3 regions of the Brevibacillus sp. genome follow, and region 2 is predicted to be linked to each of the others. Evidence: riboswitches for the same ligand, from Rfam matches in the RefSeq annotation. Region 2 holds a riboswitch; each other region holds the start of a gene.
The links. Region 2 has a riboswitch for S-adenosylmethionine ahead of metH (methionine synthase). Riboswitches for the same ligand answer to the same signal wherever they lie in the genome.
Positions count from the first base shown of each region.

Region 1: another riboswitch for S-adenosylmethionine. It lies ahead of mtnK (S-methyl-5-thioribose kinase); the one in region 2 lies ahead of metH (methionine synthase).
Region 3: another riboswitch for S-adenosylmethionine. It lies ahead of DEP07_RS22730 (sugar ABC transporter substrate-binding protein); the one in region 2 lies ahead of metH (methionine synthase).

Region 1 covers NZ_DOTK01000045.1:140,404-144,300, forward strand. The annotation lists gene mtnA (S-methyl-5-thioribose-1-phosphate isomerase) at 1-619, opposite strand, end outside; gene mtnK (S-methyl-5-thioribose kinase) at 616-1,845, opposite strand; SAM riboswitch class I at 1,995-2,140, opposite strand; gene DEP07_RS13995 (anti-sigma factor) at 2,233-3,450, opposite strand; gene DEP07_RS14000 (sigma-70 family RNA polymerase sigma factor) at 3,447-3,897, opposite strand, start outside.
Region 2 covers NZ_DOTK01000079.1:185,893-189,789, forward strand. The annotation lists gene metH (methionine synthase) at 1-1,720, opposite strand, end outside; SAM riboswitch class I at 1,837-1,937, opposite strand; gene DEP07_RS24250 (YjcZ family sporulation protein) at 2,147-2,254, shown strand; gene DEP07_RS24255 (YcdB/YcdC domain-containing protein) at 2,324-3,897, opposite strand, start outside.
Region 3 covers NZ_DOTK01000078.1:8,415-12,311, forward strand. The annotation lists gene DEP07_RS22725 (sugar ABC transporter ATP-binding protein) at 1-565, opposite strand, end outside; gene DEP07_RS22730 (sugar ABC transporter substrate-binding protein) at 643-1,662, opposite strand; SAM riboswitch class I at 1,787-1,907, opposite strand; gene DEP07_RS22735 (ATP-binding protein) at 2,107-3,363, shown strand; gene DEP07_RS22740 (hypothetical protein) at 3,386-3,640, opposite strand.

The DNA.
Region 1 (3,897 bases), on a different contig from region 2:
AGGCGGTCAGGCGAGCGCCTTGCAATACGGGGCGCGTCTCGTCGGCGTATACTTTCAAATCCCACCCGCGTTCTTTTGCCAAATAGAAAGGAGCGGTAGCCGTACCGTATGCAGCAGTAGCCAGCGCACCCGGATTACAGTGTGTAAGCACGCCCATGCCGTCTTGCAACAGCGTCAGCAAATGTTCGCCGATCGTGCGACATACTTCTGCGTCTTCTTTTTGAATCGCCAGTGCTTCGTCGAGCACAGCTTTTTTCAGCTCGTCAACGGGCAAGGCGGAGTTTTGTTGCACGCGTGCTTTGATCCGGTCAAGCGCCCAGAACAGATTCACAGCAGTTGGCCGGGACGTTCCCAAATAGTCTGCCTGGCTGTTCAGCTCTTGCCAAAACTGTTCATACGTTTGCGCTTCGCTGCCGCGGATTCCCAAATACAGTCCGTAGGCGGCGGCCATGCCGATTGCCGGTGCTCCGCGCACTTCCAGGCGGCGAATCGAGCCCCATACTTGTTCGGCGGTCGTCAGCTGCAAATAAATCGTTTCTACTGGCAAACGCGTCTGATCAAGCAAGACGAGTACGTCGTCTTCCCACTTGACTGGCGTTGTTTGTGTACTGGTTGTCATACTGTCGTTGCCTCCTGATAGTAGCGTGCGGTTACGTTGCGGACGATGTCCGTGATGTCTGTCGATTCCTCAATGTCGTTGCGTCCGAGAATCAGCGCTTCCCCGATCGCCAGCGCCAGTCGTTCTGCTTCGGCGCGTTTTTCGGCGTCTGCGATGGCATTCAGATCAGCCACTCCTGCCAGGCCGATCACACGGCGCAAAATTTTGCATCCGGCATAGCCTGCCGTATCCTGAATCAGTCGTTTCACGTAGCTTTGCCACAAGCCCTCGACATGAGCGCTGCGTTCTTTAGCCTGCTTGTGCCAGAGCTGGACAAACTGGGAAACAAATTCGTTCCAGACATCTTCAACCGTTTCCAGTAAGTATTCGCGGTAGGAGTCGCGTTCTCCTTGGTCATTTTGCAAGCCGTGCTGACCAGCGTAGTTGAGCAGCAGATTGGCGATAACGGCACCGATGTCAAAACCGATCGGCCCGTAGTAGGCAAATTCGGGGTCGATCGCTTTCAGGCTGCTCTCGGTGATGAAGATGCTGCCTGTGTGCAAATCGCCGTGCAAAAGTGCTTCTGCGCGAGTCAGGAAATCGAATTTCAGCTTGGCGATTTCCAGCTTGAGCGGCTTGTTGTTCCAGATGGCCTCTACTTCTTTGCGGATCAGCGGGTTAAAGTCGTTGGTCGGCGCATTTTCATACGGGTCGGTAAAGACGAGATCTTCTGTGATTTTGCATAATTCCGGATTTATGAATGTTCCGACTAGCGCTTTTTTGTCGTACGGATGCGCCCCCAAATCGGATGTGTAGAACAAGGTTTGCGCGAGAAAACGTCCGATCTGCTTCGGAAAAAGCGGGTAGCGCTTGCCCTCAATCAAGCCTTTGCGCATGATGACGTGGTCGCCTACGTTCTCCATCACCGTCAGCGCCAGCTCCTGATCGAAGTGGTATACTTCCGGCACCAGGTCAGGCACGTATTTGTGCTGGATGCGGAGCGCTTCACTCTCGATGCGGGCACGGTCAATCGTCAGCGGCCATGATTCTCCCACGACTCTCGCAAACGGCAACGCTTGCTTCACGATGACTTTTTTTCCGGTAGCCGGCTCCTGGATATCGAACACGAGGTTCAGATTCCCGTCACCGATTTCGCGGCTGGTCAGCTCTGCTCCTTCTGTAAACAGACCCGGCAAGCCTTTTACGTACTCTACTGCTTCCTGCTCAGTCAATGCGCGGTATGCCATGATTGATTACTCCCCTCACAAATCGTTTTTTTCTCTATTTCGAACGGAATGACAAAATGGTCAGGAATCCGTGTCCAAACGCACAAAAAAGACCTCTTTCCCGAAGAAAAGAGGTCGCTGTCGCCACGTATAATAAACGTGTCATGTCCCCCTTATCTTCCAGACCACTTTTGTTTCTGCAGGAATTAGCACCGTGCACGTCGCTTTTTGTTTCAGCCGCTGCTCGCGTTGAAATAGCGTCGTGTCGGTTGCCGGGTATCATCGGGCCAGTCCCTCCACCTTCTCTGGATAAGGTATCCAAACGTATGCGGTTTTGATTTAGTTTGAATCATACAACCTGCCGTTCCACGATGTCAACACCCTTTTTTCGCAAACCGCGCTTCTCTCCTACCAGACGTGCTGAGTGCCGGAAGCAGCCGGGCGATCCCAGTTCCACCAGTCAATTTGGCCGACAAAGGCAGCGGTAATCGACTTCTCATCCTTGAGTTTGAGCAGTTCCTTCGTCGGTCCGGTCAGGACTGCTCCGTAGAGGCGAACGCCTTTTTCCTGCAAGTAGCGATAGCGCTCCTCGACTTGCGGATCGCTTCGCGAGACCAAATATTGTCCCATGTCGCGCGCGAGGCTTTTTTGCTCGACAAGGTAGGCCATTTCCCCCAAAAAGGCTGCCATCCGTCGGCTTCCTTCTCCGTTGACCTGAATCGGAGCCGCTCCGTAATTCAGCTCGTGCTCCGCAAATCCCCATGCTTCTCCCGGCCCCAAGAGCAGGTAGCCGTCTTTTTGGTCTTCGTGCCTGGCTTCCACTCCGGTGTCCACTGCCAACCAGACCGTATCCTGGTTGGCGGAGCTGATGTAGCGGGAGATTCGCTCATAATACTGCTCGTACGTCAAAAAATCAGCAAAAGAGACAGCCAACTGGGCAACGGTTCCTTCGGGGAGCTTCTCCAAAGTCGTCCAGGCTGGCGTGCGCCAATGCGCCAGTTCGTCTGCGTCCGGTTTTTGCCCGCTTTGAAGCGGATAGCGGAAAAACAGCTTTTGCTCCCTCACTCCGTTGGTCCATTGCGGCTTGGCGTTGACGTTCCACAACACGTTGGTGCTTTCAAAGCGGCCTGCGTTTTTGATGTCCGCCCCTACTCGCTCGCGAAGCTCCATCTGGATGCTGCCGTACAGCAGTCCCACCTGCGCGCCGCTGCTGCCCACGCTGACACCCGGCTGCGTAAAATTGACCATGTCCTTCGCTACCCGGTGCAGATCATCGTGCATCGACGACCCTACCCATCCGTTGACGCCCAGAAATACCACGCCAATTACAAACGGGATGGCAAAAGCGTACACGGAACTGAGCAAGCGATTTTTCCATTTTCCCCGCCGGACAATCGCCCTCTGCTTCGCTTCGGAAAGCTGGCTGTGCCCGCCCTCGTCCAGCGCGTCGAGTTCCCGTGGTTGCTGCTCTCCTTCTTCGCCCAGCAAAAGCCGCTCCAGCCGCTCTGCGCATGCCTCATCGGCTGCCAGCTCCTCGCCAAGCCGCTTTGCTTCTTCCCCTGTCAGTTCCCCTCTCAAATAAGCGAGCAGCTTTTGCTCGCGATCATGACCGTTTTGGTGCGTCATGGCCCTTCCTCCTTCCACAGCTTCCGCATCTTTTGCCGACCGCGAAACAGCGAGCGTTTGACGTCCGCCAGTTCGATCTCCAACACCTCTGCCATTTCCGCGTAGGAAAATTGCATGGCTGACAGCAAAATGACCTGTCGTTGCTTGGGCGGCAATTGCTCCAGATGCGCATATGCCTCTTTCCACAATTCCTGAGCGACCAACAGTTCCGCCGGGTCGTTCGCGGATGCGTCCGGTCGTTCCGGCATCTTTTCCATGTAGTCGACCGGGCGGCGCTTTTGCTTGCGGTGCCAATCGATAAAAGCGTGGTAAGCGACCTTGAACAGCCATGGCCTGACCTTTTCGCCGCGGTAGTCTTCCAGAGAGGCATACGCCCGGAAAAAAACCTCCTGCGTCAAGTCCTCCGCATGCCTGGTATCGCGTGTCAGCCGGAAAAGGTAGCGGTAT
Region 2 (3,897 bases):
TTTCTGTATTGACGATGGCAAAATCGAGTCCGGCAACCGTCGTGTGGTACAAAAACACGGCGTTGAGCACTTCGCGGCCCGCTGCTGGCAGCCCGAAAGACACGTTGCTGACCCCGAGAATCGTTTTGCACAGCGGCATCGCTTCTTTAATGAGGCGAATCCCCTCAACCGTCTCCTTGGCAGAACCGATGTACTGCTCATCCCCTGTACCGACCGGGAACACCAGCGGGTCGAAAATGATGTCTTGCGGGGCAATTCCGTACTGGTTGACCAAAATATCGTACGAGCGCTTCGCCACTTCCAGCTTCTTCTCGCGCGTGACAGCCATGCCCGCTTCCTCGATCGTTCCGACGACTACAGCCGCTCCGAACTTTTTGATCAGCGGCGCTACTTCTTCAAAGCGCTCCAGGCCGTCTTCCAGGTTGATCGAGTTGAGAATCGCTTTTCCCTGGGAATAGCGCAGGCCCAGCTCCATTACTTTTGCATCCGTCGAGTCGATCATCAGCGGAGCCTTGACCTTTTTCACGACGAATTGCAGGAATTTTTCCATATCGGCGTATTCATCCCGATCCGGGTCAGCCAAACAAATATCGATGACGTGAGCGCCGCGTTTTACTTGTGCCCGGGCGATATCTGACGCTTCCTCGTATTGGCCTGCGGCGATCAAGTCGCGGAATTTTTTCGAACCGATGACGTTTGTGCGCTCCCCTACCAACAGCGGGCGACTGTCATCTTCCACGTACACGACTTCGATGCCGGATACCGCGCTGACAGCCTGATCGACAGCCTGACGTGGCTTGCAGTCTTTCAATGCTTCTGCCATCGCCCTGATATGATCGGGCGTCGTTCCGCAGCAGCCGCCCGCCACGTTCAGCCAGCCTTGTTCTGCAAAAGCGCGCATTTTTGTCGCAAGCCCTTGCGGCGTCTCATGGTAATGTCCGTTTTCATCCGGCAAGCCCGCATTGGGGTAACAGCTCACTCCGCATTGAGCCAGTCCGGACAGCGTGCGCAGATGGTCGCGCATGAACTCGGGGCCAGTCGCACAGTTCAGCCCAACGGACACGGGCTTCAAATGCTCAAGCGAGATATAAAACGCCTCGATGTTTTGACCGGCAAGAGTCGTGCCCATCGGTTCAATCGTCCCGGACAGCATGACGGGCAACTCCACATCCAGCTCTGCGAACGCTTTGCGGATGCCGATTCCCCCCGCCTTGACGTTCAGCGTATCCTGCGATGTTTCCAGCAGCAGCACGTCGGCTCCGCCAATGATCAGTCCTTTTGCCTGACGATAGTAGGACTCCACCAGCTCCTCGAAGGTGACGCCGCCTGTCAAAGCGAGCGTTTTCGTCGTCGGTCCCATTGCCCCTGCCACGTATCGCGGCCACTCGGTTGTGCTATAGGCATCTACGGCTTCCTTCGCCAGGCGGGCCGCAGCGATGTTTAACTCCAAATCCTTGTCGGCGACATCGTACTCGGCCAACACGACGGAGGTGGCTCCGAATGTATTCGTCTCGACGATGTCCGCTCCCGCCTCCAAATATTTTTCGTGGATGGATCGAATGACGTCTGGTCGCGTCAAGTTCAAAAGCTCGTTGCAACCATCGTAGGCTTCGCCGCCAAAATCATCGGCGGTCAAGTTCGCCTGTTGCAGCATCGTGCCCATCGCACCGTCCAGAATCAGAATTTTCCGGGAAAGCTGTTCGCGAAAAGTGGGTTTCATTGACGTACTCCTTTTCTCCCTTGCGGCGTTTATTCTCGGCAGTTTTTTTGCACAAAAAAATCCTCTTCTTTGAAAGAAGAGGATTTGTCCGCGGATACAATTGCGCCTGAACCATCCTCTCATCTTTCAAAGCCGTAGCTTTGCTGGAATTGGCACCGGATTTTAACCGGTTGCCGAGGCTTCATCAGGCCAGTCCCTCTGCCTCTCTTGATAAGAGTTGTACCATGGTATTCATTTTTGACTTTCAGGTTTCATGTTTGACAGTATCTTAACACCGCGTCCTGTCTACGTCAATTGAGAATTTGTCTATTATTTACTGCTTTTCTTCCCGACTGCGCCCATTTTTGTGCTTACCGGGCATCCGCCCACGCCAATCTGTGCGATCGTGTATAGACTGTAGCATAACGGAAAGGAGGGGGAACAAACGTGAGTACATCTTACTGCGGAAATGGCATCTTTGGAGACTGCTTCGCACTGGTGCTCGTACTGTTTATCCTGCTGGTCATTGTTGGGTGTTCGTGTGACGACTGCTAGGTAAATGACAAGAAGAGGCTATCCCCCCGCCTTCCAGCTGGCTTGCGGGATAGCCTCTTTTTCTTGTCCTTACGGCTCGATTACAGCCTCGCCGCTTTTGGCATCGATGGTAATGAAACTGCTTGCCAGCTCTTCCTCGCTCCACGGAATGTACGCGAGTCTCGGCCGATCCAGCCAATCGTTTTCCTGATCTTTTAACAGGTAAACAAGCCTGAGTGGCATGACGCGCAAAAACGACTCGGCAGCCTTTTGTTTGGAAACGACCTCGGCTGACGAAGGAAGCTCTGTCAACTTGTGAGTCTCTCGCCAATTCCGGAAGCTGTTTACCTTCCCGGTCGAAGGGTCTACCGACACCTCGTAAGCGGCATCTGGCCCCTTGTCCAACACCGGAATCCCATCCTTGCTCATGACATAGCGGAATACCCAGTTGCCTGACGAAACCGGATTGGCTGCGCCAGGTTCCATCACTTGTGCAAGCTGCACTTCTTTTACGCCCGGATCGGCGTATTTGGCCAAAAAGAACACGGCTGCCTGCTCGGCCTGTTCGCGCTTCACGGTCACTTGCGTATTTGTGCGGGGAACGCGCAACCCAACTACCTGGCTCGTCTTCGCGTCGATCGTCACTTCATGCCAGCGGTCTTTGCTATCTGCCCAGTTAAATGATTTGTTCTTTTGATGATCATCTACGGATTCCCGATAGGACATGCCTTCGATATTGACGCCAAATTCCGTTTGCAAAAGCGCCTTCGCCTCTTCCTTCGTACGCACGATGACAGGCTGTTCGTGTGTCTCGAACGCATCTGCCTGCGGCTGCTCCCGCTGCAGTTGATCGTAGGCAAAGCCGTTGTTTCCCGTACCGTAGTTGATCTTGCCGCTATGCGCATCAATGTACCAATCAAGGAAAACCGGCCTTCCTTGTTGGAAAAAGGAAACCGCTGCCCTGTATTCCAGTGTCGGCTGTTTCAGCGCCTTCCCTTCGGACATGTGCTGCACGTATACAAGCTTCATATTTGCGGCCAGCTCGTTTTCGGCGGCGCTTTTCGCCACAGCTTCCGCAGCATCCGGGAATGAAGACGGGGAATACGCTCTCGTCGGTTTGCTGAACATCAGAAGACGTCCGGAGCTGCCCAGCTCAATATCCAGCACATCTTCCATGACAGGTAACCCGTTATGATAGCGCATGAATTTTTCCGCGCTATTCGATTCCACATGGCGATAGTTCGCGCTGTCAGCTCCAAGCAATCGGCCGAGAAGCTGCTTCGCTTGCTTTAACGCCTCTGCTTCATTTGGCTTTTGCGCTTCTTCGTTGCGGTCCCGCTGAATCCGGTACAGATCGATGTCTTGCCCGTTGCCGATTTCGCTCACCATCGCTGTCTGGCCTTCGTCGTTCACTTTGCCCAAAACCAGCGCCCAACCATCTCGAGTCAGCTGTTTGTTGTAGACAACCGGGAACGGATTCAGTTCAGGCACGGAGGCGGCGAATTTGGCAAACAGCTTCTGTTCCTGCTCGTTCAACCTGCCGAAAAAGGCGACGCGCTCCTTTTTGTCCACCTGGACAGTCAAGACATCGTACGGGACAGGCTTGCCGTTTTCCAACCGCTGATAGCTGACGTTCATCCACGTTCCGTTGCGCCAATCCTCAT
Region 3 (3,897 bases), on a different contig from region 2:
ACTGGTCAATGATGAGAAACAGCCGCTCGCTCTCCTTCGTGCTCAACGGAGCTGTCGGTTCGTCAAAAATGACGTACTTCGCTTTTTGCACGGTCGCGCGGGCAATCAGGATCAGTTGCTTTTCGGACAGCGTACATTCCTCGACGAGCATGCGCACAGGGATGGAAAAGCCGAAGCTCTGCAAAATGCTTTCCGCTTCCTTGTGCAAGCTCGGCCAGTTCATGAATCCTTTGCGGCCTGCCGAGACAATCTGATCGAGCAAAATGTTTTCCGTCACGCTCAAGTACGGGATCAGCGCCGTATCCACTTCCTGGTACACGCACTGGATGCCTAAAGCTTTCGCATCCTGGGGCGATTGGATCGACACCTCTTTGCCGTCAATCGTGATGCTCCCCCCGTCAGACTGATACGCGCCCGTCAAAATTTTCATCAAGGTACTTTTCCCCGCTCCATTCGCCCCTAAAAGCGCATGAACCTCGCCAGCCTTGACCTCAAAATCGACCGAACGCAGCGCAGGAACGCCGGAGAACTGCTTCACAATCCCTTTCATCTGCAAGCTGGACACTTTTCGCACCCCCTTAAATAAGCAAGATTCCCGTTGACTGATCAACGGGAATAGCCAAATCAACCAGCTTTATATGCTTACTTGCCCCACTCTTTCACGTACTGGGACAAGTCGCCCATTGTCACTTTTTTGTCCTTAGGCAAATCTTCTTGTTTCACCAACACCGGATTCAGCTTCACGCTGTCTGGCACTTGCTCGCCTTTGATTTTTTGGAAAATAGCCGCTGCGTGAGTGCGTCCGATGTTCGATGGATCTACGGCTGCAGTCGCTGCCCATGGCGAATTTGCTTCCTGGATCAGTTGCAGGTCTTCATCACTCAGGTCGATGCCGTATACTTTGATTTCTGTGCGGCCTGCTTGCAAGATCGCACGGGTTGCCCCTTTGGCAAATTCATCCCAAGATGCCCATACAGCCGTGATGTCGCCTTTGTTCGGATATTTTTTCAGGATGGCTTCCATCTGTGCTTGGGTATCCAGCGCTGTGTTGTTTGTCGCGGAACCGAAAGCGGCGACTTCCTTGATATCCGGATATTTTTTCAGGAACGCTTCATAAGTCACCTGACGTTTTTCCATCGGAGCAAAGCCTGCCACCCAAATTTTCACGATGTTGCCTTTGCCGCCGGAATCTGCCGCCAGCTTTTCCAGGCTCAGCTCTGCCAGCTTGTTGTCGTCTTGCTCGACAATCGGCACGCCAGGCAGCTTGATGTCTGTGTCGAACAGAACGACCGGGATTTTTTTGTCGACAGCTTTTTGCGTACCTTGTTGCAACGCTTCCGCTGTACCGTGGTCAATCAGGATGCCGTCAAAGTTTTGGTTGACCGCAGCGTCAAGATTCGACGCCATTTTCGACAAATCCGTATCTGCGTTGAATACTGTCAGCTCTCCGCCGTTTTTCTCGACTTCCTGCTTCACACCGTTAATGTATTGAGCCGAAAACGTTCCTACATTTTGGCGCATGATCAGGGCAATCCGCTTCGCTTTTTCGCCGGAAGCGCCGTTTGCCGCCGTGTTTTTCGTATCGGCTCCGCCGCCGCACGCGGTCAAGGCCACCGATACTGCCAGTACGAGTGATGTGATAAGGCCCAGTTTCTTTTTCATCGAAAAATCCCCCTTTTTCTTTGTTCCTTGTTGTGCTGCAAGCTGAGGAGGCGACGACCTTCCCTTTCCAAAAGGAAAAGCCTCTTTCAACAGATGAAAGAGGCTTGATCGACAAGATTCGCGCCTCTTATCTGTCAGGTATCGCTACCTGTTGGAGTTAGCACCTTGGCTCGCAAGACATTGATCTTGCCAGCTAGGTTGCCGGGCGTCATAGGGCCATTCCCTCAGCCTTCTCTGGATAAGAGTAGTTATTATTTTCGAAACCTTTGTATTAGTATATAGAGACTATAATCCGTGTTTTACCCATCTGTCAACTAGGTTTTTAAAACTTTTCTCCTTTAAATTTATTCCGTCGGCGCGTCCAAATTTTGGAGGAATCGTGTAGGCTCTTGTCGAAATATCGTAGATTGAAGCAGCCATGCAAATTTGCGATGGGGATGTCCGATGATTCTACTAAAAGAAGTAATTTTGCAGATGTTTTTTGCTCTGACGCCATTTGTCCTGTTCAATATTTATTACCGCGACCGAATGCGCAATTACAGCCGCGCTTTCATTCTTGTGACCAGCTCGATTTGCATGTTTCTGGCCATGACCTTCGCGACCAGCGTCTCGGAAGGCGTGATTTTCGATATCAGGCACATCATCGTATTTTTTGCCCTAGTCTATGGGGGAGTGCGGATCGCGCTGGTCTTGCTGATCGAGTCCGCGCTATACCGCTATTATTTGGGTGGTGAAGGCATCTGGCTCGCGCTGCTTGCCCTGGTTGTCACCTTTGCCATCTCCCTCCTGATGTATCGGCGTTACAAAGCCAGTTATCGGAAAACACTGTATATTTTTTTGACGGGCGCGCTCTTTTCCCTGGTAGCTTTGGGGTTGACCTATCTATACTTTCCCACCTATGTATCCCATCATCCTGCCTACTACTTGTTCGTGATCCCCGTTCAAAACTTTGTCGGAATTTGGCTCTTGTTGTCGCTATTTAGCAAGTGCGTATCCGACAAAGAACTGTTTATTCGACACGCCCAAAATGAAAAAATCGAAACGATGAGCCATGTCGCCGCATCGCTTGCTCACGAGGTGAGAAATCCGCTCACAGCGGTCAAAGGATTTTTGCGCCTGATTCAGGAAAATCCCGAGAATATTACGAAAACCGATCAGTACATCCGCATCAGCATGGACGAAATCCAGCGGACGGAAGCGATCCTGACCGAGTATCTCGCTTTGTCCAAGCCGCTCAAGGAGCGCACCGAGCTAATCAACGTATGCGACCAGCTTTACGTCGTGCGGGAAGTCATGCTGCCTTTTGCCAATATGCACAATGTCGAGCTGGAGCTGCAAGCTTATGAAAAGCCTGTCACGATCCTGGCCAATCCCGACGAGTTCAAACAAGTCTTGGTCAACTTCATCAAAAATGCGATCGAAGCTTGTGAGGAGACGGTCAACGGCAAAGTGTCCCTCTCGCTGTTCATTGAGAAAAGCAACGCCATGCTGATCATCAAAGACAACGGCATCGGGATGGACGAAGGCCAGATCAAACGCCTCGGGTCCATTTATTTCTCGACGAAAACAAGCGGAACCGGTCTCGGGCTTACGTACTCCTATCACGTCATCCACGCGTTCGGCGGGTCGGTAAGCGTGTCCAGCAAGCCAAAAGTCGGCACCAAATTCACGATCACGTTTCCGTATCACGCGCAACCCTAGCCGTCAGTCGAGTGATCTGGGCTTAAACGAGCGACCTGGTCATGAATACTTGCTCGGCCATCACGTCAAAACCTGCCCTTTGCAAAATACGGATGGCCATTTCGTTGGAAACTGGCAAATTGACCGTGAGGCGATACAGCTCCTTGTCCCATGGCGAAAACACATGGGCAAGAGCACTTCTGACAATCGCCTCCCGGTCGGCCCGTTCCGGCCTTGCCTCACACTGAAACAGCAAAGCTGTCGTTTGTTTTCCGTTTTCAAAAATCCGTCTGTACAAGGCATAGCCGATTACTTGTTTGTTCTCATCGCGGACGAGTACCGCTTGCGGTCAACAAAACGATCATGACCGTTTTGTTCCGGAAAAATCGACTGGTCACAGATAGCAAAGCCCGTTTTCTCGTACAAAGCGATCGCCCTGTCTTTCTCCCGGATGGCGACCAGTGACGCGCCCCCCGACTACATTTTTTCTCCGCCAAATAGTCAGACGAAAAAGGGAAATATTACATAAAAAAGGCCGCCTGACCAAACCGTTCT